DNA from 4 places in the Priestia sp. TRM10 genome. Region 2 is predicted to be linked to each of the others. Evidence: riboswitches for the same ligand, from Rfam matches in the RefSeq annotation. Region 2 holds a riboswitch; each other region holds the start of a gene.
What was found. A riboswitch is a leader RNA that binds a small molecule or an ion and turns the genes downstream of it on or off. The one in region 2 is predicted to bind S-adenosylmethionine.
Positions count from the first base shown of each region.

Region 1: linked by a shared signal. The riboswitch ahead of ACK3CR_RS11875 (bifunctional homocysteine S-methyltransferase/methylenetetrahydrofolate reductase) and the one ahead of mmuP (S-methylmethionine permease) in region 2 are both predicted to bind S-adenosylmethionine.
Region 3: linked by a shared signal. The riboswitch ahead of mtnK (S-methyl-5-thioribose kinase) and the one ahead of mmuP (S-methylmethionine permease) in region 2 are both predicted to bind S-adenosylmethionine.
Region 4: linked by a shared signal. The riboswitch ahead of ACK3CR_RS10240 (methionine ABC transporter ATP-binding protein) and the one ahead of mmuP (S-methylmethionine permease) in region 2 are both predicted to bind S-adenosylmethionine.

Region 1 covers NZ_JBJZOT010000013.1:114,869-122,650, forward strand. The annotation lists gene metH (methionine synthase) at 1-2,152, opposite strand, end outside; gene ACK3CR_RS11875 (bifunctional homocysteine S-methyltransferase/methylenetetrahydrofolate reductase) at 2,153-3,991, opposite strand; SAM riboswitch class I at 4,070-4,176, opposite strand; FMN riboswitch at 4,487-4,637, shown strand; gene ribD (bifunctional diaminohydroxyphosphoribosylaminopyrimidine deaminase/5-amino-6-(5-phosphoribosylamino)uracil reductase RibD) at 4,818-5,900, shown strand; gene ribE (riboflavin synthase) at 5,902-6,546, shown strand; gene ACK3CR_RS11890 (bifunctional 3,4-dihydroxy-2-butanone-4-phosphate synthase/GTP cyclohydrolase II) at 6,562-7,755, shown strand; gene ribH (6,7-dimethyl-8-ribityllumazine synthase) at 7,775-7,782, shown strand, end outside.
Region 2 covers NZ_JBJZOT010000011.1:65,199-72,980, forward strand. The annotation lists gene ACK3CR_RS08735 (FecCD family ABC transporter permease) at 1-214, shown strand, start outside; gene ACK3CR_RS08740 (ABC transporter substrate-binding protein) at 239-1,156, shown strand; gene ACK3CR_RS08745 (YdcF family protein) at 1,363-2,364, opposite strand; gene ACK3CR_RS08750 (iron-hydroxamate ABC transporter substrate-binding protein) at 2,655-3,578, opposite strand; gene ACK3CR_RS08755 (diguanylate cyclase) at 3,985-5,592, shown strand; SAM riboswitch class I at 5,738-5,843, shown strand; gene mmuP (S-methylmethionine permease) at 5,931-7,349, shown strand; gene mmuM (homocysteine S-methyltransferase) at 7,321-7,782, shown strand, end outside.
Region 3 covers NZ_JBJZOT010000013.1:75,592-83,373, forward strand. The annotation lists gene ACK3CR_RS11655 (LutB/LldF family L-lactate oxidation iron-sulfur protein) at 1-51, shown strand, start outside; gene ACK3CR_RS11660 (LutC/YkgG family protein) at 48-749, shown strand; gene ACK3CR_RS11665 (PAS domain-containing sensor histidine kinase) at 893-3,091, shown strand; gene ACK3CR_RS11670 (methylated-DNA--[protein]-cysteine S-methyltransferase) at 3,088-3,588, shown strand; gene ACK3CR_RS11675 (hypothetical protein) at 3,614-3,736, opposite strand; gene mtnA (S-methyl-5-thioribose-1-phosphate isomerase) at 3,869-4,915, opposite strand; gene mtnK (S-methyl-5-thioribose kinase) at 4,932-6,143, opposite strand; SAM riboswitch class I at 6,271-6,408, opposite strand; gene ACK3CR_RS11690 (pyridoxal phosphate-dependent aminotransferase) at 6,614-7,782, shown strand, end outside.
Region 4 covers NZ_JBJZOT010000011.1:372,696-380,477, reverse strand. The annotation lists gene sufC (Fe-S cluster assembly ATPase SufC) at 1-27, opposite strand, end outside; gene ACK3CR_RS10255 (carboxymuconolactone decarboxylase family protein) at 353-715, opposite strand; gene ACK3CR_RS10250 (MetQ/NlpA family ABC transporter substrate-binding protein) at 837-1,664, opposite strand; gene ACK3CR_RS10245 (methionine ABC transporter permease) at 1,704-2,372, opposite strand; gene ACK3CR_RS10240 (methionine ABC transporter ATP-binding protein) at 2,365-3,390, opposite strand; SAM riboswitch class I at 3,566-3,679, opposite strand; gene ACK3CR_RS10235 (SCP2 sterol-binding domain-containing protein) at 3,783-4,148, opposite strand; gene ACK3CR_RS10230 (thioredoxin family protein) at 4,298-4,618, opposite strand; gene ACK3CR_RS10225 (toprim domain-containing protein) at 4,634-4,981, opposite strand; gene ACK3CR_RS10220 (YusG family protein) at 5,133-5,378, opposite strand; gene gcvH (glycine cleavage system protein GcvH) at 5,504-5,884, opposite strand; gene ACK3CR_RS10210 (arsenate reductase family protein) at 6,048-6,404, opposite strand; gene ACK3CR_RS10205 (acyl-CoA dehydrogenase FadE) at 6,509-7,782, opposite strand, start outside.

The DNA of each region.
Region 1 (7,782 bases), on a different contig from region 2:
CTAAGATGACTTTTCCTTTTCCTGTATCATCTTCTTTCTTTTCCATATATGGCTCAAGATGAGCAACAGAAGCCTTCATAACTTCTGCACTTTGCAGAACTTCTGCTACAATAAGCTGATTTAAATTGAAAAGACGTCCAACTTCGCTCATGCCGTCCATAAGTGGTCCGTTAATAATATCGAGCGGATCATCAAACTTTTGTAAAGCTTGATCAAGATCTGGAATTAGTCCTTCTTTTGTTCCTTCAATAACGTAACTTGCAAGGCGCTCTTCAAGCGTTAATGTACTAGCATCAACTTTTTTCTCTTTTTTCTTGCCGCGGTAAAATTCAGTAAACGTTTGAAGGGTTTCGTCATTTGTTTTGAAAAGAAGATCATCCGCTAGCTTGATTTCCTCTTCTGGGATAGAGGCGAAGCGCTCTAGTTTTTCTGTATTTACAATTGCATAGTCAAGTCCTGCTTGTGTGCAGTGATAGAGAAAGACAGCATTTAGAATTTCACGTCCAACAGGAGGTAAACCAAACGAAACGTTACTAACACCAAGCATTGTAAGACAGCGTGGAAAATGCTGCTTAATGAGTCGAATTCCTTCTACTGTTGCTTCTGCTGAACCAATATATTGTTCATCACCTGTTCCAACAGGGAAGACGAGTGGATCAAAAATAATATCATCAGGTTTAATGCCATACTTTGTTGTGAGTAACTCGTAAGATCGCTTAGCAATTTCAAGCTTGCGCTGTGCTGTTACGCCCATTCCAACTTCATCAATTGTCCCGACAACAATTGCTCCTCCATATTTATGAAGAAGGGGGGTGATTGCTTCAAAGCGTTCTTCCCCATCCTCTAAATTGATGGAGTTAATAATTGCTTTACCTTGAGAATACTTTAGCGCACGTTCAATGACTGCTTCATCTGTTGAGTCAATCACAAGAGGGACTTTTACTTTTTTTACAACTTCTTGAATAAAAGTTTCCATGTCTTCCATTTCATCACGATCAGGGTCTGCCAAGCAAATGTCAATGACATGAGCGCCATTTTTAACTTGAGCACGAGCAACTTCAGAAGCTTCTTCAAATTTCCCTTCAGCAATAAGGCGTTTGAATTTGCGAGAGCCAATTACGTTTGTTCGTTCCCCAACAAAAAGAGGTCTCATCGTGTCTTCGTACACAAAAGATTCAATTCCTGACACAGCATGAGCGTGGTCTTTTTCAGGGAGAGAACGAGGAGGAATCTGTTCCACAGTTTCCCGAAGAGCTTTAATATGAGCAGGAGTTGTTCCACAGCATCCCCCAACAAGGTTTAACCAACCTTTTTCAGCAAAACCACCGATTTTTTTAGCTAAAAGTTCAGGAGATTCATGATATTGTCCTTCTTCATCAGGAAGTCCTGCATTTGGATAACAGCTTACTGCGGTTGTAGCAAGCCCTGATAGAGAGCGAATATGATCTGTCATAAACTCAGGACCTGTTGCACAGTTTAATCCAACAGAAATAGGTTTCATATGCTCAAGAGAAAGGTAGAAAGATTCGATATCCTGCCCAGCAAGCGTTGTACCCATTGGTTCAATCGTACCTGACACCATAAGCGGCACTTCTTTATTAAAATGTTCAAAAGCTTTCTGAATACCGAGGAACCCTGCTTTTACATTCAGCATATCTTGACATGTTTCAAGTAAAAGTAAGTCAACGCCACCTGTTAGAAGGCCTTTCGCTTGTTCAAAATAATCTTCAACAAGAGCATCAAACGTTGTTCCGCCTGTTACAGAAAGGGTTTTTGTTGTAGGCCCCATTGCACCTGCAACATAGCGGGGCCAGTCAGGTGTTGAATATTTATCACAAGCAGCGCGCGCAAGTTTTGCTGAAGCAACATTAAGCTCAAAAGCAAGCGAGCCAAGATCATATTCATCTAGAACAAGGGCTGTTCCCCCGAACGTATTTGTTTCAATAATGTCTGCTCCAGCTTCTAAATATTGCTCATGAATAGATTGAATGAGTTCTGGTTTTGTTTGAGATAAATACTCATTACATCCTTCATATTCTTCGCCACCAAAATCATCTGCTGTTAAGTTGGCATTTTGAATCATTGTACCCATTGCGCCATCAACAATTAGAATGCGTTTCTGTAATTGTTCTGTGATGTTCGTGAAAGCCATTTAAATCTTCCTTTCTATTGAAACAAGTTCTTTTGCTTTAATATAGTTAGCGAGCTCAACTGTCATCTCATAGCGCATAAATGGAGTAATTAAATACAAGCCGTTGAAAAGCTCATATGCTCTATCAATGAGCTCTTTTGCAAGTAGAATTCCTTCTTTAGCGCTTTGTTCTTTATTGTGTTCAATTTTCTCCATACGAGTTAGAATATTTTCTGATAGTTTAATGCCAGGCACTTCATGATGTAAGAAGCGAGCATTTTTAGCACCTGTAAGCGGCATAATACCGATATAGATAGGAGCTTTTAAATTTTTAGTTGCTTCATAGACATCTTCAAGCTGCTCAATTGAATAAATAGGCTGAGAGATAAAGTAATCTGCTCCACAATCAACTTTTTTCTCAAGGCGTTGTACGGCTCTGTCAAGGTGGCGGACATTAGGATTGAAAGCTCCAGCAATTGAAAAGTTTGTTTTTTGGCCAAGAGGCTTACCTGAAAATGAAACTCCCTCATTAAACTGTTTAATAAGGCGAATCAAGTCAAAAGAAGAGAGATCATATACTGATGTAGCACCAGGGAAATCCCCAATCTTTGATGGATCGCCTGTTAGAGCGAGAACCTGATTGAATCCTAGTGTATGCATGCCCATTAAGTGTGACTGAAGACCAATCAAGTTATGGTCTCGACACGTTAAGTGAATAAGCGGGCGCGTTTTTAACTGATCTTTTAAAAGTGAAGCCATCGCTAGGTTACTAATACGTGGACTTGCTAGAGAGTTATCTGCAAGTGTTAATGCATCAATTCCAGCTGCTTGAAGAGCATGAGCTCCCTTTAGAAACTTATCAACTCCAAGTTTTTTAGGTGGATCAAGTTCAACAATAATGGAGTGATTTTCTTGTACAATTTCATGAAGATGGGGTTGTGCCTGAATCTCTTGACTAAGAATCTCAATTGGTGGAGTTTCCTTTACCGTTTTTTCTGTAATTGGTACAGCATTTGTGAGCGCTTTTGCCATTGCTTCAATATGCGAAGGCGTTGTTCCGCAGCATCCTCCAAGTAATCGAACTCCTTGGTCTTTAAACGCAAGCGCTGTTTTGTAGAAATAGTCTGGGTCTGTTTCATAAATAAGGCGACCATCAACATATTGAGGTAAACTAGCATTTGGATATGCTGATAGAAAACTTTTATCTAAAAGAGGAACTTCCTCTAAAATTTCAAGCATATGATAAGGACCTTGACGACAGTTTGTACCTACAACATCCGCTCCAAGTTCTTCTAATATTTTTAAAGCTTTCACAATCGGGGTTCCGTCTTGAAGAACTCCTTTTTCATGGAGAGAGACATTTGTCACAATAGGTTTATCTGTCTCACGGCGTGCGATTTCTAAAACGGTCTTCAGCTCTTCCAAGTCATAAAATGTTTCAAAAAGAAGTCCGTCAACATCCTCAGACAAAAGCCAAAAAAGTTGTTCTCTAAAGCTTCTTTTAATTTCTTCAAGAGAAATAATACTTTTTTGGAACGATCGAATCCCGCCAATTGTACCTAGAACGTAGCCAGAATCTCCAACTGCTTTTTTAGCGAGACGAACTCCTTCAACGTTGATGTCCTTTACTTTTTCTTCCGCTCCATATCTTTTAAGCTTCGGGAAATTTGCTCCATATGTATTTGTTTGAATAACAGAAGCACCTGCTTTTTGATATGCTTTATGAATATTAAAAATATCTTCCGGCTTTGTAATATTTAGTTCTTCAAAACAGTTATCAATTCCGTGAGCGTGAAGCAGTGTTCCCATTGCCCCATCCCCAATTAGAATTTTTGACTGTAAATCCTCAAGTAAACCCATTTTCATCTCCCCCTTTTAGTGAACATCACTTTCCTAATAAAAAAAGCCTTCTTTATGAAAAGAAGACTTGTAGTTGTCTTCTTATCTTCTAAGCAAATATGCTTACTGGATTTAGCACCTTGTTACAAACGTAACTGGTTGCTGAAGTTTCATAGGGCCAGTCCCTCCACTTCTCGTGATAAGAAATATTTATATGCGTATGAATTTGGATAGTTTTTAAATATACTAATAATAAATTTTACTTTTCCTTGGAAAGTGTATCTGATTTTTGAAATTATACAATAATTTCTGAACATTTTAAACCCTTTTTTTAAAATTCTCTTTTTTTAAGGGGAAACATACTTTAAAAAAGCTGAAGGGGTAAATTTGGATATTAAACTTTATTTTAGGAATAATGTTCGGATTTAAAAGGGGAAAAATTAGAAAGTACGAGAAAAGAAGCAAAAAGTTATGACTTTTGTGAGAACCTCTGCTATAATAAAGTCAAATTTCATAGTTATCCTTCGGGGTCAGGTGAAAATCCTAACCGGCGGTGGTGAATAATGATTATATTCTAAGCCCGCGACCCGCATATCTTTACTGATATGCGGTTGATCAAGTTTGAATCTTGAGCCGACAGTTAAAGTCTGGATGGGAGAAGGATCAGGTGCGACACTATCAGTTTGTGTTTTTTAAAGCGTGCATAACGTTTTTTAAGCATACATATGATAGTTTGTTTTCGCTTATTTTCATTTTGTCAATATACTGATTCAGCATCTCTACCCCTTTAGGACCCAATCCTAAAGGGGTTTTTACGTATAAAGGGGTTTGTAATGGAGGGGGAAAAGTGAACGATCAAGCATATATGAAACTTGCTATACAAATGGCAAGTGCGACAATAGGACAAACTAAACCGAATCCAGCAGTTGGAGCTGTTGTTGTAAAAGATGGAGCAATCGTTGGAATGGGTGCACATTTAAAAGCAGGTGAACCACATGCTGAAGTTCATGCTTTAAATATGGCAGGAGATAAAGCTTATGGGGCGACAATTTATGTCACTCTTGAACCTTGTAGCCATTATGGGAAAACACCTCCATGTGCAGAGCTTATTATCCAAAAAGGCATTAAGCGAGCTGTTGTTGCATCTCTTGATTCAAATCCGCTTGTAAGTGGACGAGGGATGGAAATGATGAAAAAGGCGGGCATCGAAGTGAAAGTTGGCGTTCTTGAAAAAGAGGCCAAAGCACTTAATCCTTTCTTTCTCCATTTTATGAGAGAAAAGCGTCCCTTTGTGACATTAAAGTCTGCCATGAGTTTGGATGGTAAAATTGCGACAAAAACTGGAGAAAGCAAGTGGATTACTGGTGAACAAGCAAGGCTTGATGGTCATCGTCTTCGACATTCTCATGATGGAATTCTAGTTGGAGCAAATACAGTGATAGCTGATAATCCACTGTTGACAACAAGAATTATGGGGCATGCGCGTCATCCAATCCGTATTGTACTAGACACAAACCTTAAAGTTTCACCTGAGGCTAAGATTTTTCAAGATGATTCTGCTGAAACGTGGGTTATTACAGGAAATGTTAGCGAAGAGAAGAAAGCTCCTTTTGCTAAAGAGCATGTTTCTATTTTTTCACTTGAGCAGCCTCAAAATATAGAGCATATTTTAGAACTTTTAGCAGCAAAAGGAGTTCAGTCCCTGTTAGTTGAGGGAGGAGCAACTGTTCATGGAGCTTTTTTACAGAGCAGATTTTTTGATGAAGTAGTTTCCTACGTTGCTCCTATTTTAATAGGTGGGAAAGATGCTCCAAGTGCATTTGGTGGAGCTGGTTTTTCTACAATGGCTGAAACGCAGCATCTTGAGATTATAGAAACAAGTGTATTAGGTGAAGACCTTAAAATTGTCTCTAGAAAGAAAGGGAAATAATATGTTCACAGGGATTATAGAAGAAATAGGAGAAATCGAACGAGTTGAAAAAAAGACAGATGCCATTATTTTTTCAATTCGAGCAAATGAAATTTTAAAAGATGTAAATCTTGGTGATAGCATTTCAGTAAATGGAGTTTGTTTAACTGTCACAAGCTTTACAAAAGATCGATTTACTGTCGATGTTATGCCAGAAACGATTAAAGCAACAAACTTAAAGGATTTCAAGCAAGGAGTGAAAGTGAATTTAGAAAGAGCAATGGCAGCGAATGGGCGATTTGGAGGACATTTTGTTTCAGGTCATATTGATGGTACGGGAGAAATTATTGAAGTAACGCCAAAAGGTAATGCGATTTATTACCGTATTCATCTTTCAGAGCATCTAACTCGTTCCCTGTTATTAAAAGGCTCTGTTGCTCTAGATGGAACAAGCTTAACTATTTTTGGGCTTGAGCGGGATGAACTAGTTGTTTCACTTATTCCGCATACAACGGATTATACGATTTTAGGAGCTAAAAAACGTGGGGACACTGTCAATATTGAGTGCGATATGATTGGGAAATATCTTCATAAGTTTGTTCATAAAGAAGAAGCAAAACCAGAGGATAAGCTAAGCTATGAGTTTCTGAAAAATCATGGATTTTAAAAAAGAGGTGTCAAAATGTTTAACACAATTAAAGAAGCATTAGAAGATTTAAAAAAAGGAAAAGTCGTTATTGTATGTGATGACGAGGACAGGGAAAATGAAGGAGACTTTATTGTTCTAGGAGAGCATGCTACACCTGAAAATGTTAATCTAATGGCTGTGCATGGGCGTGGACTTATTTGTACGCCGCTGTCAGAAAAGCGTGCTGAAGAGCTTGAGCTTTCACCAATGGTTTCTCAAAATACAGATGCCCATGGAACAGCATTTACAGTCAGCATTGATCATAAAACAACAACAACAGGTATTAGTGCTTTTGAACGCTCTGAAACAATTCAAGCTCTCTTAGATAAAGAGGCTAAGCCAGCTGATTTTCGTCGACCTGGTCATGTTTTCCCTCTAATTGCTAAAGAGGGAGGCGTTCTTCGCAGAGCAGGTCATACTGAAGCTGCTGTTGATTTGGCAAAGCTTTGCGGATCTCAAGAAGTAGCTGTAATTTGTGAAGTAATGAAGGAAGATGGCACAATGGCGCGTGTTCCTGACTTAATAGAGCTTGCGAAAAAGCTGGATGTAAAGCTTATTACAATCAAGGAACTGATCGCATACCGTCGTAAGCATGATAAGCTTGTGAAACGAGAAGTGCAAATTGAACTTCCAACGTCATTTGGTCACTTTAAGGTATTTGGATATTCTAATTCTGTGGACGATCGTGAACATATCGCTCTTGTAAAAGGAGATATAAATAAAGGGGATGTCCCGCTTGTTCGTGTTCACTCTGAATGTTTGACAGGAGATGTGTTTGGTTCACATCGCTGCGATTGTGGACCACAGCTCCATGCAGCTCTTTCTCAAATTGAGAAATCAGGGAAAGGTATTCTACTTTATATGCGTCAAGAAGGACGTGGCATTGGACTCTTAAATAAACTAAAAGCGTACAAGCTTCAAGAAGAGGGATATGACACAGTTGAAGCAAATGAAAAACTAGGTTTCGGAGCGGACTTGCGTGAATATGGATTAGGAGCTCAAATTCTTCGTGATTTAGGAATTGAAAAAATGCAACTTTTAACAAATAACCCAAGAAAAATTGCTGGGTTAAAAGGATATGGTTTAGACATTGTCGAGCGTGTCCCGCTTGAAATGCCTGTCTTAAAAGACAATGAGCACTATCTTCATACAAAAGTTGAGAAATTAGGACATTTACTACACTTTTAAAAGGAAAGAGGAGAAAAAAATGGCAAA
Region 2 (7,782 bases):
CATTGGTCTAGTAGCACCTCATCTTGCTAGGAGACTTGTAGGCCCATTATATCGACATTTTTTACCTCTTTCAGCTCTTATTGGTCTGCTGATTTTAGTTGTAGCTGATACGATTGGGAGAAATATATTTGAGCCTAATTCTATTCCAGCAGGAGTTGTTGTTGCTGCTGTTGGCGCCCCTTATTTTCTTTACTTATTAATAAAAACTAAATAAATAGATAAAAAAAAGGAGTACAAGATGAAAAAATATTTAATCACAATACTAAGCATTGTCATGGTGGTAAGTATTCTCGCTGGATGTGGTCAAAGCAATTCAAGTGAAAATCGTAAAACATCAGAAGATACAAAGAGTGGTAAGGAAGAGAAAATTGCCTCACTTTCAATTCATTTAACAAATGACCTTCTTGCTCTAGGCCTAACACCAGCTGGATCAGTTGTTGGTGGAGCATTAAAAGATTTTCTGCCTCATGTTAAAGAAGACTTGAAAAATACAGAAAAGCTAGGTTCTGTCAAAGATCCAAATATGGAAGCTTTACTCTCTCTAAAACCAGATGCTATTTATCTTGATAAAGAATACTCAGGAAGTGATTTAAATCAGTTCGAAAAAATTGCAGAAACTCATGTGTTTGATTTGGATAAAGGAACGTGGAGAGATCACTTAAAAGAAATTGCCAAGATCGTGGATCGTGAAAAAGAAGCAAACCAGTTCATTAAGGATTATGAAGAAGAAGAGAAAGAAGTTAAGAGTTTAATCCAGAAAGAGCTTGGTGAACATGACAGCACAATGGCTATAAGAGTGACAGCAAAAGAACTTCGCGTTTTCACAACAAAACGTCCAATGGGCCCTATCTTATTTGAAGATCTAGGATTAACTCCTGCTTCAAAAGTGAAAGAGCTTGACCAAACGCAACCATATGAAGTCATCTCTCAAGAAGTACTACCAGACTTTGACGCTGATGCTATTTTTGTTGTTGTAAACGAAGATGATCAATCACAAACAGCGTTCAAAGAACTTGAAAAGTCACCAATTTGGAAAGGGTTAAAAGCTGTGAAAAATGAACATGTTTATGTTGTACCAGAACAGCCTTGGCTTGATTATTCTGCACTAGGTAATAAGCTTGCTTTAGATGATGCAAAGAAACTTTTTAATAAGTAATAATGTAGCCTCAACCTACAGTTTTAAGAAGCCACGTTGATGAATAGAAGATTAGCAATAAAAAAAGCTAGATGAACATCCTTTCATCTAGCTTTTTTCTATATTTAGTCGGCATTACGTCTATTTTCTTGATTAGTTGATATTCGTATTTTAAATGGGAATCAATCATCTATCAATCGCCTTTGAAACCCTTTTCCTTTTCTTGCTTACTGATAGAGTAAGAAAGCTGCTGCTAATAGTGCTAGGGGAATAAACAAAAGGAGATGTACACTCTTATACATAAATAAAATCGCAATAAACTCTCGGATAAAAGCGTTTGGAACAAAGTAAGAAGCGGTTTTAGAACCAATTCCATCTATAGAAAGTCCAGCCTTCTTAGCATAGAGCCCAGCTCGAAATAGATGAAAGCGATTTGTAACAAAGATGGCTTTATAATCCCGCATTTCTCTCTCCATTATCTCTTTTGAAAATCTCATATTTTGATTTGTATCAACTGCTTTGTCTTCAACTAGAATGTCGTCAGAAGGTATTCCTGCATTTCGTAGATAACGAGCCATTGCCTCACCTTCCGGAATCGATTCATTCGGTCCCTGTCCACCTGTTACAATAAATTTAGCTCGTTTTCCTTTTCTCTTTATCTGTTTATAGTAGAAAGAAATTCCTTTATCAAGTCGACTTGCAAGTAACGGGGGGACTTTTTCTCCAATAATTCCACTTCCTAGTATGATAATAAAGTCTTTATTCCGAAATGGTTGGTGTAGGAAATAAAGGTAGGTAGAGACTAAATAGCAGAAAAACCAAAACCCATAAAATATAGCGATAACTAAGATTATAGAAATAATAGAAGGAAAAAGGTATTGTGAGAAAATTGCATAAGAGACAATAAATAAAATAATAGCCACTCCTAATGTAAGGGAAAGCAGGTTTGTAGGCTTTTTTCCTTCTTTTCTAATAAGTTCACGACCGTTACGGATTAGATAAATAGCAATAAACACAATGGTAAAGGGGGTAAGAAAGATAAACAAAATAGCAAATAAAACTAAAATCCATTTAAGTGGTTCAAGGTACTCCACTTTTAGAACAACCACTGTAATACTCATCATAAGAAGCAGCATGCTTATCGTGAGTAAAAATCCATTTAAGATTCGTCTCTTATCCGTTAAGTAACTAATTAAGAATAAAAGAAAGCTGACAGCGGTTAAAGACACTAATATCAATGGCAGTACCTCCTTTGATGTTATATATATATTATCTTTTGAGCATGTAAAAGCCTATATATAATGCTCTAATTTAAGGGAAAAGATGTAATACCTTTATTCTTGCTAAATATTTCAGCATAACTCATAATTACGTTGCAAATAAAAAAGAAATTAGGATACGAAAAGGAAGAATTAATGGTATCCATTCGTTTCTGCTAGTTATTAACTAAAAGTCATTTACCATAAATAAAAATCCCCCGTCTCTTTATTTAGAAAGAGACGGGGGAGTAATTTTATGTTTATTTTTCTAAGAAAGATTTTTTGAAGAAATCTAGCTGATAATCCAACGTAATTGGATCACTAAAGTATGCTTCTTTTGAATCCATTTCAAATAAATGGCCATTCTTTACTGCTGGAATGTTTTTGTATGTTTCTGTTTGTTGGAATGAATTATCAGCTTCTGAACTCTTACTAAAGATAATATAGTCGCCCGCATATTGTGGAAGAACTTCAGCTGAAATTGAACGATATCCTTCCTTTAATGCATCTTGTTTCACTTTTTCAGGCATCTTTAGCCCCATTCCTTGATAAAGGACCTCTGTACCTCGTGCCCAATTATCGCCAAAAACATAAAGCTCTTTATTTGCTGATTCAATTACAGAAACGGTTGCATCTTCACCAATTTTTGCTTTTACATCTTTACCTGCTTGCTGTGCTCTTTTCTTGAAGTCATCCACCCATTTTTGTGCTTCGTCTTCTTTTCCAACAAGCTTTCCAATCTCAATCTGTTGTTCCAAGTAATCAAGTTTACCCCATGTATATGTAACAGTAGGAGCAATATCCTTTAGTTTATCGATATTTTTTGTAGTAGATAAACCAACAATAAGATCAGGGTTAAGTTCAATAATTTTCTCTAAATCATCTTCAGAAACGACCTCTGCATCTTTTAAATACTTATTATAGCGAGGATTATCTTTAGCCCAGCTATCCACTCCAACAATATTAATATCAAGGCTAGCTAGGTTACCTGCAAAGCTAGAAAGAACAACAACGCGTTTCGGGTTTTTCGGTACTTTTACAGATCCGCTTTCTGACTGATATGTAACCATTTCTTCTTTACTATCACTTGAAGCTGAATTCTTATCTTTATCAGTGTTTCCGTTGCTGCATGCACTTATTAGTAACAGGAAAACAAGGGAAAGGGGCACTAACCATTTTTTCATATTAATTTCTCCTTTAAAAGAATATAGTGGTTAGTTTATGAACGATTATCGTAATTATCCACCTATGTATATAAAAACAATTAAACGATAATGATTATCATTACTAACTATATTTTTAATATAATGTCGATTTATGTAGTTGTCAATCTATATTTAAATCGTTTACATCATATGCTTTGACTATTTTTTAATTAACAATAAAACAGGAGAAATAAAAAGTGAATTCATATGTTTAGAAGAGAAAATGTGCAGCTACTTTCACTTTTTTTATTTCAGTAAAAGGGAGCTTACTTGGGGAAATACTATATTAATGGAAAAATTTTATAATAAAAACAAGAAATCTCTTTATGGGAAGATAGAGAATTTCTTCTTTCTATATCAATTTCTTTCAACAAGGAGATCAGAAATGGAAAAATATAAGCAGCACTTCTTGAAAAATATACGGAAACAGCTAAAAGATTGGGAAGTTGTTTCTTTCATTTCTCATGAAGAGCTTTACAGATTTCTTCATTCTATAGCAGGGACAGCTGCAACAATAGGTTTGGATAAAATTAGAGTAAAGGCAAGAGAGCTAATGAATGGGCTAGAAGATATGGATAAAGAAGAGTGGGGAATGGAGAATGTAGAGCACTATATATTCGATGTCATCCATCTTTGTTACGCATATGATTATCAAGAAATAATCGACTTTTCCAAAAAGATTAATGAACAACAAAAAGAGAGTGCTGTCATCTTATTAATTGATGATGACACATCTTTTTTAATGTATATGAAAGAAAAATTAGAAGAGGAAGCTAATTGGTATGTCATTGTAGTAGCAAACCCTCAAAAGGCTGCCTCTGCTCTTTACGATGTGAAACCAGATTGTGTGATTATTGATATTCATATGAAGGAGAAAAGTGGACTTGAGCTGCTTGAGTTTTTAAATGGAAAGCTTAAACAACAATTCATTCCAACTGTGATAGTAAGTGGCGATGGAGAAAAAGAAACACGCATTAATAGCTACCGAAAAGGTGCAGATGATTTTATTCAGAAACCGTTTGATATAACGGAGTTTATTGTTCGTATTCAAAGGCAATTAGACAGAAAAAATCAAATTCATGATCTGTTACTTCTTGATGAGTTGACACATGTGTATAATCGTAAATATTTAAATCAAGCTTATGAACAGTTGCAAAATGAAAGGAATCGTTCTAGAGAACCATACTGTTTAGCTGTTTTAGATATTGATCATTTCAAGAAAATTAATGATACACATGGTCATCTTGTTGGAGATGAAATCTTAAAAGCATTTGCTCGCTTTTTAAAAGAGGAGACACGTATGAATGACATTGTGGTTCGTTTTGGGGGAGAAGAATTCATCATTCTTTTTCCGAAAACAAATATTCAGGAAGGGTATGAGGTGATTGATCGGTTACGGAGGAAATTTAAGGAGTTGTCCTTTGAAGGAAAAAGGACATTTTTCTGCACATTTTCCTCAGGGATTGTAGAGGTAAACAATGTAAATACACTCGAATACTGGTTACAACTAGCAGATAATGCTCTTTATGAGGTAAAGAAAAAAGGTCGCAATCGAGTACAGAAGGCAGAGGCCTTATATAGTTTTTGGCCTCAAAAAACATTGAAAGTAGCAGTAGTTGATGACGATCCAATTATTAGAACGATTATCAAAGGCATCTTAACAAAGTTTCCTCACCAGCAGATGGTTCTTGAAGTTAAAACATTTAAGGATGGGAAAGACTTTATGAATTCTAAATGGCATATAACAGAGGAGAATCCTTGTCTTGTGATTTTAGATGGGATTATGCCAAACGTAGATGGATTAGAAGTGCTAAAAAGGCTGCATAGTCAAGAACAGCAAGGGCTTTATAAAGTAATTATGCTTATTTCACGAAACAGTAAGGAGGGTGTGGCGAGAGCACTTCAACTTGGGGCAGATGATTATATGATAAAGCCGTTCAACTTATTAGAGTTGGAAACAAGAGTAGGAAAATTAATGAGCAGAATGTTTTAGTGCTAGTAATGAAGAAAATAAAGAGAGTTGATCGAAAAGAGCAGGTTTCTCTGCCCTTTTTTTAGTTTATTATATCTGACTATTCAGAACTATTGGAATGGTATTGACAATTAATGAAGAGAACGATATAGTTATGAAAATTGAATTCTTATCCAGAGAGGTGGAGGGACTGGCCCTTTGAAGCCTCAGCAACAGGTCGATTATAGACACTGTGCTAATTCCAGCGGGTGATTTAGCCTGATAGATAGGACCGTACGTTTTTATTTGTCAGTAACGCATCCATGGATTGGATGCGTTTTTTTATTGGACTTTTAATTGAAATATGAAGGAGAATCAGCATGGGAGCTCAACCAAAACAGGAATTTCAAAGAAAAATGAAGGAAAGACACCTTGTAATGCTTTCACTTGGAGGAGTTATTGGAACAGGTCTTTTCCTCAGCTCTGGTTATACAATTCAACAGGCAGGCCCTTTTGGTACTATTCTTTCTTATCTTGTTGGTGCCGTTGTTGTCTATCTTGTAATGCTATGTTTAGGAGAACTTTCTGTTCATATGCCTGAAACAGGAGCATTCCATGCCTATGCAGCCAAATATATCGGTCCAGGAACAGGATATGTTGTTGCATGGCTTTATTGGTTAACGTGGACGGTTGCTCTTGGATCAGAGTTTACAGCAGCAGGGCTGCTTATGCAGCGTTGGTTTCCATCTATTAATGTGTGGATATGGAGTGCATTATTTGCTATTTTGATTTTTGTTCTTAATGCTTTAACAGTCAAATTTTTTGCAGAATCAGAGTTTTGGTTTTCATCTATCAAAGTTTTAGCCATTGTATTTTTTATTATTCTAGGAGCCGGAGCAATGTTTGGTATCATTCCGCTTGAGCATTCAGAAGCTGCTCCATTTTTCTCTAATATAACGAGTGAAGGTCTTTTTCCAAATGGAGCATTAGCTCTTGTAATGACGATGCTTGCAGTTAACTTTGCTTTTTCAGGAACAGAGCTTATTGGGGTTGCAGCTGGGGAAACAGTTGATCCAGAAAAGAACATTCCAAAGGCTATTCGTACAACATTATTCCGGCTTATTATTTTCTTTGTTGGAACGATTGTTATTTTGGCAGCACTCTTACCAAGTTCAGAATCAGGAGTGGTAGAAAGTCCATTTGTTGCCGTTCTTGAAAAAATAGGTGTCCCATACGCAGCAGATATTATGAACTTCGTCATTTTAACAGCTATTTTATCAGCAGCAAACTCAGGGCTCTATGCTTCATCTAGAATGCTCTGGTCACTTGCTGATCAAAAAACAATTTCACCTATCTTTGCAAAATTAACAAAGAGAGGCGTTCCAATCTATGCTGTAATTTTGAGTATGGTTGGAGGGGTGCTTGCTTTATTTTCAAGCATTATTGCTCCTGATACAGTATATATTGTTCTCGTCTCTATCTCGGGACTTGCCGTTGTTGTAGTTTGGATGAGCATTAGTCTTTCACAGCTTTTCTTCCGCCGCCGTTATATTCGAGAAGGAAACTCTGTTGAAGATTTAGTATACAAAACACCTCTTTATCCATTTGTCCCTATTGCATCATTTTTACTTTGTTTAGCATCATGTATTGGGATTGCTTTTGACCCAACACAGCGTATAGCCTTGTATTGCGGCCTTCCATTTATTATTTTATGTTATATCGTATATTACACAACTCAACATTTTAAGAAGAAAAAGGAGCCTATTGAATATGCTAGTGGAGAGAAAAGATCCAGTTAAAAACATTCTAGAAAAATATCAAACTTTAATTGTAGACGGAGCACTTGCAACAGAACTAGAAGGGTATGGCTGCGACCTTAATGATCCTCTCTGGTCTGCACGTGTTCTTATTGAAAATCCAGAACTTATATATAAAGTTCATAAGGAATACTTTCTTGCTGGAGCAGATTGTGCCATTACAGCAAGCTATCAAGCAACAATTGATGGCTTTAAACAGCGAGGAATTCAAGAAGAAGAGGGAATTAAGCTTATTAAAAAAACGGTAGAGCTTGCCAAACAGGCACGTGATGATTTCTGGGAGGAACACAAGAGCAATGGGAGACCAAAACCTATTGTCGCGGCATCTGTTGGACCATATGGAGCATACCTTGCAGATGGTTCTGAATACGTTGGAAACTATGGGGTTGATGATGAAACCCTTCGAGCCTTTCAT
Region 3 (7,782 bases), on a different contig from region 2:
AAAGAGCGATTCAGAGATTGGTTTCAGGAAAGAAAGGGGGAAAACAAATGAGCTATGGAACAATTCAAAATAGAGATTCTTTCCTGAATGATATTGCTAAGCAGCTTGGAAGAAAAAGAAGTAAACAGATAGAACGTCCAACATGGACACACTCTCCCCAACAATATGTTTTTCAAGATGCTTCAAATGATGAACTAGCAGATCATCTCGAAGAATACTGTGAACAGATTCATACAGAATGTATTCGCACCTTATCCATAAGCTTGCAAGAAGTAGTAGAAAAAGTAGTTGAAATAAACGGAGGAGGAGAGGTTATTGTATGGGATGACCCTCGTTTTTCTCAATATGGCCTATCTTCCCTTCTAGATAGACAAAATGTTCATATATGGGGCAAGGATAAACGAGAAGAGAATATCCAAAAAGCAGCACAAGCTAATGTTGGGATTACGTTTAGTGATATAACTTTATCAGAATCAGGAACAGTTGTTTTATTTAACGGAGGAGGAAAGGGACGTTCAGTTAGCCTTCTTCCTACAACATATATTGCTATTATTCCTAAGAGTACAATCGTGCCGAGAATGACGCAAGCTGCGCAGTATATTCATCAAAAAGTTGAAGGAGGAGAAGATATTTCTTCTTGCATTAATTTTATTACAGGACCGAGTAACTCAGCCGATATTGAGATGAACCTTGTCGTTGGTGTTCATGGTCCTGTCAAAGCAACCTATATTATTGTTGAAGACTGTTAAAGAGATGCTTGGCTAGAGAAATCTAGTCAAGCATCTTTTCCTGTCTATTCAAAAAGAGATAGGAGGAATTTGGAGTAATATGTAGAATAACCATAAGATAATAAGAAAGCTGTCACTATATATGTGTGAAAGGAGCAACGTTTATGTCGGCTGAAGGATCACTTCAAGCAACTGAGAAAAGTCGAGATGAAACAGCAGAATTGGAGCAGCTTAGAATCGTATTTGACAGAGCACGGGATGCAATGATTGTATTTAATGGTGATTTGCGCGTTACAGACGTCAATCAAGCAGCCTGTCGCTTGTTTGAATGTGCAAAAGAGGAGCTCCTCTCACTTCATGTGCGAGATTTTTTGGAAATGATGTCAAGTGAGGCATTAGAGCGGTATGATTATTCTCTTACAAGCGGAGACCATTTTTATTTTGAGGGCCCCTTATATTTGCCGAATGGCTCGATAAAGTATATTGAATTTCAGTCAGAAAAGCATGATGGAGAAAATGCCATTTTAATGACAACGTTCCGGGATATTACAAAAACAAAGAACTTAGAAAATGAGCGGTTTATTAGTCAAGAAATGTTTCAAGATATTTTTAATCAAGCGATTGATGGTATTTTGATTTTTGACAAGAAAGGGCGAATTATTGATGCGAATCCGTCCCTTTGCCGAAGGATTGGCTACACTAAAAATGAACTGCTTGTTCAAACATTAAGTGAGCTTGTTCTTCCGATTTATCATTATAAGATTGAGCGTCTTTGGCATGCGCTAAAAAGGAATGGAAAATCACAAGGAGAACTTCCTATTCAAACTAGGCAAGGAGAAGAAGTGTACTTTGATTTTACAACAACAGCTCATATTAATAGTGATTATTATATGTCTATCATGCGCGATGTTACAGAAAAGAGAGACATGGAGCAAGAGCTAGCTAAAAGTGAAAAGAAATTTAGAGAAATTTTTGAAAGCGCTGTTGATGCCATTATTATTTGGAATGAAGATTGGACAGTTGTAGATGCAAATCCTTCTTCCTCTCGTACATTTGAGCTTCCTCTTCATCAACTTATCGGAAGTAATCTAGAAGAATTTTTAGATTTATCACAGCCAAAAACAAAAGAAATTACAAATCGTTTTTATGATTTTAATGCGATAAGAGAAGAGCTGCCTTTTTATATGCCAAATGGTGAAAAGAAAGACTTAGAGTTTACAGCAAAACAAGGTATTATAAAAGGCCATAATCTAACTATTTTCCGTAATATAAGTGAACGAAAGAAAATGGAACAAGAGTTAAGAGAAAGTGAGCAAAAATTTAGAACGATTTTCAATGGTTCTGTCGATGGTGTTCTGCTTTGGAATGAAAATTTAAAGATTATTGATGCTAACTCTGTTTTATGTGATTTTGTTGAATTAACAAAAGAAGAAGTATGCTCATTGAACGTGCGAAACCTGCTAGATGAAGGAAACAAAAAGATATTAGATGTTCATTTATCGTTTCTTAAGGAATACAGAGAGCATGAAGGTGAGTTAACTTACACAATGAAGAGTGGTCGCAAGCGAACCATTGAATATTCAACGAAGAAAGATATTATTCCAGGGGTCTATATGACAATGCTACGAGATGTCACTGAAAAGAAAGAGATGGAAGAGCAAATTCGAAAATCAGATACCCTACAAGTGGTAGGGCAGCTTGCCGCAGGAATTGCTCATGAAATCCGAAATCCAATGACAGCATTGAAAGGATTTATTCAGCTTTTACAAAATAGTATAGATCATGAAGAGAAAGATGATTTTTCTCTATATTTTGACGTCATTACGTCAGAACTTCAGCGTATTGAAAATATTATTACAGATTTTCTTGTATTAGCAAAACCTCAGGCAATTAAACACGAGCAAAAAGATATTATTCAAATTGTCCAAGAAACAATGGACTTATTAACAGCACAAGCAACGCTTGTAAACGTGCAGTTTCATACAGAATTTGAGCCTTCATTACCGCTTCTTTACTGTGAACCGAATCAGCTAAAACAGGTATTTATTAACATTATGAAAAATGCATTGGAAGTTATGCCTATAGGTGGTACCCTAACTGTAAGTGTACATGCTAAAGATGAAAAGTTTATTGTAGTCTCTATTAAAGATGAAGGAGAAGGCATGCCTGAAGAGCGAATTAAGCGTCTTGGCGAGCCTTTTTATACAACAAAAGAAAAAGGTACAGGACTAGGTCTTATGGTGTCATATAAAATTATTGAGGAACATGGCGGTTATATTGACGTTCATAGTGAGATAGGACTTGGCACAACTTTTTCCATCATCTTACCAATCAACCCAAGTGAGGAGAATAAGAAAGAATGAACAAATATTATAGCGTCCTTGTTCATGAGATGCTTGGCAATATTGTCATCCATTCAAACGACAAAGGCGTGACAGCTCTTTCCATTGGAGAAGAGCTTGTTATTGAAAAAGATGAAATTAAAAATCAGGGTTGGGCGCTTACTGCTAAGCAACAGCTTGAGGAATATTTTAAAGGAGAACGACAAACATTTAATTTACCGCTTTGTATTGAAAAAGGTACGCTATTTCAGCGGGAAGTGTGGAATACATTATCAAAAATTCCTTATGGAAGCGTCTGGTCTTACAGTGATATTGCAGCAGAGGTACAGCGTCCAAAAGCAGTAAGAGCAGTTGGCGGTGCTAATAGAGCTAATCCTTTGCCTATTATTATTCCCTGTCACCGTGTAATAGGAAAAGATGCCTCTTTAACAGGATATGCGGGAAATAAAATACATCAAAAAGAACTTCTATTAACTGTTGAAGGATTAACAGTTCAGAATGGCACAGTAAAAATATAAAAGCTAAGCGATACATTCGCTTAGCTTATTCACTTTCTTCTTCTTTCCATCCTTGTCCTTCTATAAAAACGAGATCAACAGACTGTTGTTCATCTGTTTCGTGCATGGAGCTTTCGGATTCTGTGAATTCTTTCTCATTTTTTTTCACTTTCTTGTCCTCCTTACACTTTTTAAAAATTTCATTATTATAATAAGCAGTTGAAGAGAAGAATATGTTTTCTACAATGAAATGTTACACTTCTGTAAAAAACAAAGAAGAAGCAGCTATGCTTCTTCTCTTTTATAAGCTTTTAGTTGTAAATAAGTCAGGGATTTTATCGAATTCAGTTCCATGTATAATACCTTGTTCTGTAATAATACCTGAGATAAGTTCTGCAGGAGTCACATCAAAAGCAGGATTATAAACAGATGTGTTTTTAGGTGCAACCCACTCATTTCCTACTTTAAGGATTTCTTCCTCTTTTCGTTCTTCAATTGGAATTTCATCTCCATTTTTAAGAGAAATATCGAACGTTGATAAAGGAGCCGCAACATAAAATGGAATTCCATGCTGTTTTGCCAAAATAGCTAATCCGTAGGTTCCGATCTTATTAGCTGTATCTCCATTTGCAGAAATGCGGTCGGCTCCAACAATAACAGCGTCGACTTTCTTTGTTTTCATTGTATGTGCAGCCATGCTATCAGTAATTAACGTAACATTTACCCCGCTTTGTAAGAGTTCCCACGTTGTTAATCGCGCACCTTGTAAGAGAGGGCGAGTTTCACAAGCAAATACATGGATAGGGAAGTCAACTTCTGCTGCGAGATGGAAAGGAGCTAATGCCGTACCATAATAAGCGGTGGCAATCGACCCTGCATTACAGATGGTCATTACAGAATCATTCTTATTAAAAAGTGACAAAGCATGCTGTCCAATGTTATAACAGATATTTTCATCCTCAACGCTAATCAAAATAGCTTCATGAACAAGATTTGTTTTTGCTTCATTGACAGAAGCCGCATTCTCAATTTTATTTTGTAAACGATGAAGGGCCCATGTTAAATTAACGGCCGTTGGGCGAGAAGAAGCAAGGTATAAGCTTTGTTCACGAATGTGTGTATGAAATTCTTGTAAGTCCTCTCCTTCAAATTTTGATCCAGCTAGGGCTAATCCAAAAGCAGCGGCAATTCCAATTGCTGGTGCTCCACGCACTTTTAAAGTTTTAATAGCATCCCATACATCTTCAATTGTTTCTAAAGTTAGAAACTCAACAGAATTGGGAATAAGTTGTTGATTTAAAATTTTAATGGAATCCTCTTTCCATTCTACCGATCTTGGTATTGCCATTTTTCTTTCATCCTTTCTAAACAGTTCTAGCGTTATTTCCTAAAAATTCATTATTTTCAATATAAAGCTCGTGCAAGTCTTGAACAGTTTTAATCTCTACTCGATTTAAAATGAGAGATTTTCCTATGTCTAAAGCAATCTCTTTTGTACGAATACGAAGTTCACTTTCTTCGATCGTATCAAGATCTGCTACATGAGCAAGCCCAATTGTTCGGCGGATTATTTCACATCCTGCAAAACCTAATGCATCTTGCCAAATGGTTTGGAGTGTATAGTCAAGATAGCCGTTAACTTGTAGAAAAGGATTGTTTTTATCCTCTTTCCAAAGAGACGTAAATACAGACGAAAAAGTTTCCCATGTATCATGAATAAAGCCAAAAAGCTCAGTTTGAGCTTGGGGACGACGGAGTGCATTAAACAATAAATTTGCGATAAAATGACCCAAGTCAAAACCAAAAGGTCCATAAAAAGCAAATTCAGGATCGATAATTTTTGTTTCATGCTCGCTAGCAAAAATACTTCCTGTATGTAAATCACCGTGAATAAGGGCATCTCCATTTGTTAAAAACAGTCTCTTCAATTTAGCTACTTCAAGCTTAAGTTCATCCTCTTTCCAAAGTTGTTCTACTTTTTCTGATAGTTCTGGTTCAAAATCATTTGTATCATGATCAAAGAATGGATCTGTAAAAACGAGGTCTTCTGTTATTTTACAAAGCTCAGGGTTTGAAAATTGCTGTGCTTTTTCTTTCTTTTCAGTTGGACTCAACCCTAAATCAGATGTTTTAAAGAGAATGTGAGCTAAAAAGGTGCCAATATCTTTTCCTAAATTCGGATAAGATTCACCTTTAATAAGTCCTGTCCTTGCAATGGAAAGATGAGATAAATCTTCCATAATTGTTAGTGCGAGCGTCTCATTACTGTACAACACCTCAGGAACAAGGTGAGGGGTGAATTTTGCAAATTGTAACAGAGCTTCGCTTTCAATTTTGGCTCGCTGCAGCGTCAATGGCCAACTTTCTCCCACAACTTTAGCGTATGGTAAAGCTTGCTTTACAATCCATTTTTTTGCGCTACCTTGAGCACTCATTTGAAAAACAAGGTTAAGGTTCCCATCGCCAATTTCATGGCATGTTACATGTTCATCTTCAGCAAAAAAATGAAGTTGTTTTAAAAGAGATATAGCGCTTTCTTCTGTTAACGGTTTATAAACATCAAATTGAAAAGTCATAAGAGAAGTAAACCTCCAAAATAGATTTGTTTAATCGGAATTAAGAAGTGAAAGGGAGTAGGGGTGCTTATTTAACAATGAAAAAGCCCCTTTCCTTTATGAAAGAGGCTTGAAGATATGGTCAAACCTCTTATCTTTCAGAAAGGATATCCTTTCTGTTGGAAGTAGCACCGTGCCACTTTTACGTTCATTTTACACAGAATGAACAAATGGTCGGTTGCTGGGCGTCAAAGGGCCAATTCCCTCAGCCAACTCTTGATAAGAGTATATGTGATTTTAAGTTGGAAATGAAATAACACTGTTTGAAAAGTATACTAGCAACGATTGTAGGTTTTGTCAACACGTAAATTTAAGATTAGGTTATTTGTTTAGAGCGAGAAAAACTTTTCTTTTTTCATCTTTACAGAAATGAAAGAAGCATATATCATGAATCATTAGAATTTGTAGAATTTTTCGAGAGGTTGTTTATGATGAAAATATTTCAGCAGTCAGACCTTTTAAAAGGGTTACCAGAACAGTTTTTTGCTTCTCTTGTTAAAAAAGTAGCAAAAGAAGCACATAAAGGACATGACTTAATTAATTTTGGTCAGGGAAATCCAGACAAGCCGACTCCTAATCATATTGTAAAGGCTCTTCAAGAAGCAAGTAATAATCCTCAATTTCACGGTTATCCGCCTTTTCAAGGGCACAGCTTTTTAAAAGAGGCTGCAGCCTCTTTTTATAAACAAGAATATGGAGTAACAATTGATCCAACAAAAGAAGTAGCCATTTTATTTGGCGGAAAAGCAGGATTGGTTGAAATTCCCCAGTGTTTGCTTAATAAAGGGGATGGTGTCCTTGTTCCAGATCCGGGTTACCCGGACTATTTATCAGGGGTTGCGCTAGCTGGCGCAACATTAACTAAAATGCCTTTAACAGAGCAAAATGATTTTTTACCTGACTATAGTTCACTGTCAGAAGAAGATAAACAACGTGCTAAGCTGATGTTTTTAAACTATCCAAATAATCCAACAGGTGCTGTTGCTTCAAAAGAATTTTTTGAAGATACGGTGAGCTTTGCCGACAAAAATGATATCTGTGTTGTTCACGATTTTGCTTATGGAGCAATCGGATTTGATGGCAAGAAGCCAAGAAGTTTTTTGCAAACTGAAGGAGCAAAAGACGTTGGAATTGAGATTTATACGTTTTCTAAAACATTTAATATGGCAGGCTGGCGCATTGCTTTTGCGGTTGGAAACGAGAGCGTTATTAAAGCAATTGAACTTTTACAAGATCACCTTTATGTTAGTATTTTTAGTCCTATTCAAAAAGCAGCCGAAGTTGCGCTTCTGCATAGTCATAAAAGTGTTCAGGATCTTTTGTCTCTTTATGAGAGAAGACGTGAAGTTTGGATAGGGGGATTGCAAAATATCGGATGGGATGTAAAAGCTCCAGCAGGCTCTTTTTTTGCTTGGCTTCGTGTCCCTAAAGGATATACATCAACGGAATTTTCCAATCTACTCTTGAAGAAAGCACATGTTGTGGTAGCTCCAGGAATTGGTTTTGGTGAGCATGGTGAAGGATATGTACGAACAGGATTGCTAACAGAGGAAACGCGAATCCGAGAAGCTATTGAGCGAATCAAGGGATTAGGAATTTT
Region 4 (7,782 bases), 310 kb from region 2:
TGTAATCTTTAATGTTGAACCTGCCATTCGTAAACCCTCCAATTATTAGCTTATATATGCCAATATTTATTATTAATTTTATTACTAATCATTCTCATTTTATTCTCATTATAATTTTATAACAAATAAAATCCTATGGCAACCCAGAAAGGCTAATCTCCTTATTAGGCTTAGCTCTTAATCTCTTCTCATTCTATCCTATTTTCTACTATAGAAACAGGGAAAAGTTTTAACTAAATTTAAGGAATAGGCTGTTATTGGTTTCTTTCCTTACTTATGTAAAAGACCCCTTTTGAAAAAGGGGCATTGCAAAGCTTGAACACTAATCTCGAAACCTTAATCAAACGTTTGTTTAATGTGTGCGCTGATCTAGTTCTCCAATGCATTCTTGCACGAGCGTAACAGCTTGACTCATTGCTGCTCCTCCGCCAAATGCTGCGCCAACGCCGCATGCTTCAAGAATTTCCTTCTCACTTGCGCCTTCATCTAGACATCCTTTTGTATGGTAAATAATACAGTATTCATCTTGTGCTACAAGACTGATTCCAAGAGCAATCAGCTGTTTCTGTTTTGCTGAAAGTTCTCCTTCTTTAAAACATGTTTCTGTAAATGCGTTAAATGCTTCAGCAACATCTGGAAGCTTCTGTGTAAATTCACCAATACCTACTTTATACGCATGCAACGCCTGGTCTGTTGAATTTTGACCTGTATCCATCCCTATCAACTCCATTTCTTTAAACTTTTCAACACTAGTATGGTCTTCTAGAAAAAAATGTATGCTTTCTGCACTTCTTATAAAAATAAAAAGGGGAGCGCAAATGCGCCCCCTTTCCAAATTATTTTGAAACTGGAATGATAGAACCTTTATATTTCTCTTTAATAAAGTCTTGAATCTCTTTTGAATGAAGAACTTTCATAAGTTCTTTAATTTCTTCACGATCTTCGTCACCTTTTTTAACTGCAACGATATTCACGTATGGTGAATCTTCTCCTTCTAACTCAATCGCATCTTTTGTTGGCGTTAAGTCAGCTCCGATTGCATAGTTAGTGTTAATAATAACTGCGTCTGCTTCTTCATTTTCATATGCTTTTGGCATTAAAGCAGCATCTCCACCAACTTTAATGTTGATATTTTTCTTATTTTCTACAATATCTTTCTTCGTTGCTGAAACAGGGTCAACGCCTTCTTTTAGTTTAATAAGACCGCCTTGTTGTAAAAGAGAAAGCATGCGTCCTTCTTCTGCTACGTTATTACTAATCATAATTGTTCCGTTTTTAGGAATTTCATCAAGGTTTTTATATTTTTTAGAGTATACACCCATTGGCTCAAGATGTACGCCACCTGCACTTACAAGATCAAAGCTTTTGTCTTCCTTCATTGCATTTTTAAGGTATGGTGTATGTTGGAAAAAGTTTGCATCAACTTCACCACTAGCTAGCATTTTGTTTTGTAAACTGTAATCGTCGTTCACTTCAACATCAAGCTTGATGTCTTTCTTTTCTAAAATTGAGGCTGCTTCTTCTAAAATCTCAGCATGTGGAGTACTTGTTGCTACAATTTTAATTTCTTTTTCTTTAGAGCTGTCGCTACCGCCGCTTGAACCACAAGCTGCAAGGCTTGTCACAGATAAAGCTAGGACAGCTGATGCAAATAACTTTTTCATGTAATGACTCTCCTTCTATTTTTAAATTAGTTTATAGCATTAGCGTTTGTCGATTTTCTTTGTCGCTAAGTCGCCAATAAATTGAAGAATAAATACAATAACTAAAATTAATGCTGTTGCTAAAAATGTTACATCATTCTCATTACGTTTAAATCCTTGGTCATATGCTAGAGCGCCAAGTCCTCCTGCTCCAATTGCTGCCGCTACTGCTGTGTATCCAATAAGAGCAATAGCTGTTACAGTAATACCTGAAATAAGGGCTGGCAATGACTCTGGTAACAATACTTTGAAAATGATAGTTCTTGTTTTCGCTCCCATTGCTTGAGCTGCTTCAATAACGCCACGATCAATTTCACGCAGCGCAATTTCTACAAGTCGCGCATAGAAAGGGGCTGCTCCAATAATTAATGCTGGAAGAGCTGCTTTTGGACCAAACATAGAACCAATTATAAAGTTTGTAAAAGGAAGCAATAGAATGATTAAAATGATAAAGGGAATGGAACGAAATACGTTCACAATAACAGCAATAATCGTGTTAAAGAACTTGTTTTCCCATAGACTTCCCTTAGATGTTAAAAATAATAAGAGTCCAAGTAAAATCCCCAAAATAAACGTTGCAATAACTGAGATAGACGTCATATAGAGCGTCTCAACTGTTGCTTGCTGAAAAGACTCTAAGTCTACGTTTGGAAACCATTCACTAAACATGATTGATCACCTCTACTTCGATGTTCTCTTGTTGTAAAAAGGCTAATGCCTTGTTTAGTTCTTCTTCATTTCCATCAAGATGGATAAATAATGTACCGTACGCACCATCTTGGAGCTGAGACACTTTCCCTTGTACAATGTTTACCGCAATATCAAACTTTCGGATAAGTTGAGTAATAAGCGGCTGCTCTGCATCATCTCCGATAAATGTGAGCTGTACAATTCGTCCGCTCTTATAACGTTCTACTAAAGTAGAGATTGTTTCAGAAGCATCTTCTGCTTCTGCTATTTGCTTCACGAAACGTTTTGTTACGTTCTGCTGTGGATTGCGGAAGACTTCTAATACTTCCCCATGCTCCACGATATTCCCGCTCTCCATCACTGCTACACGATGGCAAATTTTGCGAATAACATGCATTTCATGCGTAATAAGAACAATTGTTAGTCCTAATTTTTTATTAATGTCTACGAGTAAATCTAAAATCGAATCTGTTGTTTGAGGATCAAGTGCTGAAGTTGCTTCATCACAAAGAAGGACTTTTGGATTGTTAGCAAGTGCTCTCGCAATTCCAACCCTTTGTTTTTGTCCTCCACTTAATTGAGAAGGGTAAGCTTTCTCGCGCCCTTCAAGCCCAACAAGCTTAATAAGCTCCTCTGCTCTTTTTTGTCTCTCTTTCTTTGGCACTCCAGCAATTTCAAGAGGAAACGAAATATTATCACGTACAGTTCGAGACCATAATAAATTGAAATGTTGAAAGATCATTCCTATTTCTTGACGGGCTTTTCGAAGCTGTTCGCCCTTTATATGACCAATATTGTTATCTGCTACTACGACATCCCCACTTGTAGGTTTCTCAAGGCCGTTAAAAAGTCGAACCATCGTACTTTTTCCGGCTCCGCTGTAACCAATAATACCAAAGATTTCTCCCTTTCCAACTTCGAGATTGACGTCTTTGACTGCTACAACTTCACCTGATTTTGTTTTGTATGTCTTGTTGACGTTCTTCAATGTAATCATTGCGTATTCACCTTCTTCGATCTGTCAGTTATTCTTGTTTATCGTTTAAAAAGTCAGTTTTTTCCGATAAAGAGGCCTAGTAATGAAGAATAGTATCCCCAAACAAAATCTTTTCAGCATAATAAAAAAACCTTTCTGCACGACGAGCAGAAAGGTTGTGTATGTTCAAGCCTCTCTCTCATCTCTCAAAGTCGTATTACACAACTTTGCAGGAATTGGCACCTTTTCAGATTATCTGACGGTTGCCGGGCTTCATCGGGCACAGTCCCTCCACCTCTCTTGATAAGAGTTGCAATATTTAATTAAACGATTAGAAGTTACGAGAGTGATTGTAGCACCTATCATAAACAATGTCAAATAATTTTCAACAGTGATAACATTTCTATTTTTTGCTATGAGGCTAACTGGACAACTTTTCCTTTTTGCTCTTTCGTAGCCAGTTTAATCAACATTTCAGCTTTCAGAACGTCTGCAAAACTACCTTCTATAACCACTTCGTGCTGTTTACTTAGCTTCTGCAGAGCTTCTAAACTTAGTAGTAAATCATAATAACTTTTATTATCACCCTGAATCCGAACGTTCGCTTGTTGAACTAATCCAGACACAACAATTTGCTCGTCTTTTGAAATAAGCAAGGAATAGGAATCTGTTTCATCTTGAAGAGAAATAACAAAATATTCTTCTCCCATTAACGGCAGTAAGTGAGCGCTTTTAGTAAGGCGTTTCATAAAACTGTGAACTAATGTTTTTAGTTTCATCCGCTTACACTCCTTTTTTCTCGTATTGTTAAAGTTCTCTCTTTTTTTTCCTGTTCCTTGTTCTTTTTCTCGACAATCTCTTTTCTTAAACTTCAAACAATGTCGTAACACCTTTATTTCCTAAGAAATATGTCAAAAAGTGCTTTACATTAGCGTAAAGCACTTTCATAAGAGCCTAATTTTCCAATAATGTTTTCAACTGAATGAAAAGCATATACTTTTTCTTCTAATTTCCCATCTTTCAAAATGAGCAAACACGGTACACTTTCTATCTTAAATTCACTTGCCTTATCTGGCATATAGTTTAAATTAGCTGCTCCAATATTTACATCTGGTAGCACTTTCTCACTTACTTCAAGCATCTTCTTTGCAAGCTGACATGTTCCACAAAGTGGGGTGTAAAAATAGAGAAAGCGATATCCGTCTTTGTTTATATTTTCATTTACAATCTCTTCTGTCCATTCCTGCATCATTAACCAAATCCTTTAAACTAAAAATTCTGTGTTGATATCAATATTAGCACTCAACAACACGGTTGCAATATGGTTTCTTGGTGCAGCAGCTACTTCTCGATAAGATCGATCAATATAAAGATGTTCTGCCTCAGGAAATTCACGACGAAATTGTTTTCTAAGTTTATCACCAGCATCGTCTGAATCGACTAATATATAGACGTCTCTGTCGAATGTGGCATCAATAATTTCATCAAGTTTGGCCACACTAAGCGTGCCATTTGTACAAATGATCTCAATCGGTTCTCTAATAATGTTTTCAATCCTTTTTTTATCCGATCTTCCCTCAACAATAATTACCTTATCCATACCTTCTACCATTGTCATCACCTGTTTGTTAGAATGTACACCAATATCCATTTATCCTTTAGTATACAGTATTCGCTTTCTCACGTCTTTTCCCCTGTTTCTTCATATTTAATTTTGTAAAATGCTTTCTTTAAGAGAAAAAGCAGCGGAATCCCGCTGCTTTTTAGCACCAACCTTCTTCATTGTCACAATCGGTGTACTTCATGTCTTTACCTGTTGTAACATCTGTATGTTGGTAAAATTTATTATCGCGATATTGATATCCGTTATTTAACTGATACTCTGATTTTCCTTGCTCGTTAACAGTCATCTTCCCAATCGGTTCATTTTCAACGTATAAATTCAATTCATCATTTACATACTTTCCGACAACTCGGTCCGTTACATCAATATGACGCTTTTCTAACATTAAGCTTCACTCCTCCTAGACGAATCTAACTATAGATTCTCCTGAAAGCGAAGGGTTCATAAATGAAATTTTTCCCTTTCCAAAAGAAAAAAGGAATGTTTCCCTTTTGGAAACATTCCTTTTTTTTATTCTGAAATCATTTTTTGATATTCTTCTGCTGTCATTAATTTCTCAATATCTTCCTTATTATCAGGCTCCAAAACAATCATCCATGCATTTTCGTATGGAGATTCATTAACAAACTCTGGGCTGTCATCTAGGTTTTCGTTGATTTCAACTACTTTTCCACTAATTGGTGCGTACAACTCAGATACTGTTTTAACAGACTCAACGCTTCCAAAAGGCTCGTCCGCTTCAATTGTTGCGCCTACTTCAGGAAGCTCAACAAATACGATATCGCCTAGTTCTGATTGCGCAAAGTCAGTAATTCCAATTGTTACTTTGTCACCCTCAACTTTTACCCACTCGTGTTCTTCTGAATAACGTAAATCTTTTGGTAAATTCATTTTAGTTCCCTCCATACATCGTTCATTTTCTTATCATTTTTATTCGTTATCAAAGGGAGCACCATAAACGCTCTCATATTATCTTAATTGTAACGTAAAAATAGAATATTTTCTATTTGAAAGCATTCTAAAATAAGAAAAACTTTTAATAAGCATTATCCTTCTATTTCCATTCTTTCTGAAACATCTCATCTTTAAACCCAATCGTTACTTTCTCCCCATCTGTCACAATTGGTCGTTTTAAAAGCATGCCATCTGAAGCTAAAATTTCAAAAAGTTCTTCATTTGAAGCAGAAGCTACTTTATCTTTTAATCCAAGCTCACGATACTTTTTACCACTTGTATTAAAGAATTTCTTTAGCTCTAAACCGCTCTTTTCATAAAGTTCCCTAATTTCTTCTTTTGAAGGAGGATTTTCTACAATATGTATTGCGTTATATTCCACATTATGTTCATCAAGCCATTTCTTTGCATTTCGACATGTACTACATTTTGGATATTCATATATTGTTATACTCATTTATTACACCACCATAATTCCATATATTTTCTTTCTCATTTTATCGTGAACCTTCATTAAAAAACAAGGAAAGCTCGAACGCTCTCCCTGTTTTTTTATAGTCATTACACAGCAAACTCCTCTTGTTCGATTAGCACTTCAGCTACTTCTCTTTTCTTAGTAATTATATTTTTGGGGATGTATTTCGTAAATTTACGCAAAGCAGAAAGCATCATTCGGAGACTATCCCCATCTTCAACATATGAAAGAGTTTCTTTTGCATGATGCTCAATTTTTTGAAATGCTTCTTGACAAAAGATTTCGGTATAACGTACTTTTAATTGATTTTTCTCTTCCCCAGTAGCGCTCACTGCCTTTTGCGTTCGAAGTAAAACAGATTCCATTGCATATACTTCGCTAATAATATCAGCAGCATTTGCCAAAATTTCTTGTTCTTCCGCTGCTTTTTTTCCATACTTTTGAGCAATAAGACCAAGAATTAATAAAGCAATTTTTTTACCGTTCTTCACTAAGTTCTCTTCCTGATCAAGAAGCCCTTCTCCTGCTTCTACAGCTCTTGTCATCATCATTTCTTCTTGAAGAGCTTGCGCTTTCTCAAATAGAGGTAGCTCTCCTTTTACTCCTTTACGCAAATAAGTTGCTGGGACAAGCAATCGATTAATTTCATTCGTGCCTTCAAATATCCGATTAATGCGTGAATCTTGATAAAGCCGTGAAATTTCGTATTCTTCCATAAATCCGTAGCCGCCATGAAGCTGCAACCCTTCATCAACAACATAATCAAGCACTTCTGTACCAAAGAATTTATTTAGTGAACATTCAATAGCGTATTCAGCAATTGAAGCCGCTACTTTTCCACCATCTTTTCTTTCCGCTTCGTTTAAGGATCCCATTCTCTCTTCAAAAAGCCCCACTGTTCGATAAACAGAGCTTTCTGTTGCATAAATCTTAGCTGCCATTGTTGCTAACTTTTCCTTTGTTAAAGCGAACTGTGAAATCTTTGTTTTAAATTGCTTTCGCTCATTTGTATATTTTACAGCAAGTTCAAAGGCATGTTTTGAAGCTCCAATTGCTCCAACGCCCAATTTATAACGGCCAATATTTAAAATATTAAAAGCAATGATATGCCCTCTCCCAATTTCCCCTAACACATTTTCTTTAGGGACTCTAGCATCTTCTAAAATAAGGGTTCTTGTTGATGAACTTTTAATTCCCATTTTCTTTTCTTCTGGGCCTGTTGAAACTCCCTCTGCTGTTCGTTCTACAATAAATGCGCTAAAATGCTCTCCATCTACTTTCGCATATACAATAAAGAGATCCGCAAATCCTGCATTTGTAATCCACTGCTTTTCACCATTTAAAAGATAATGTGTTCCTT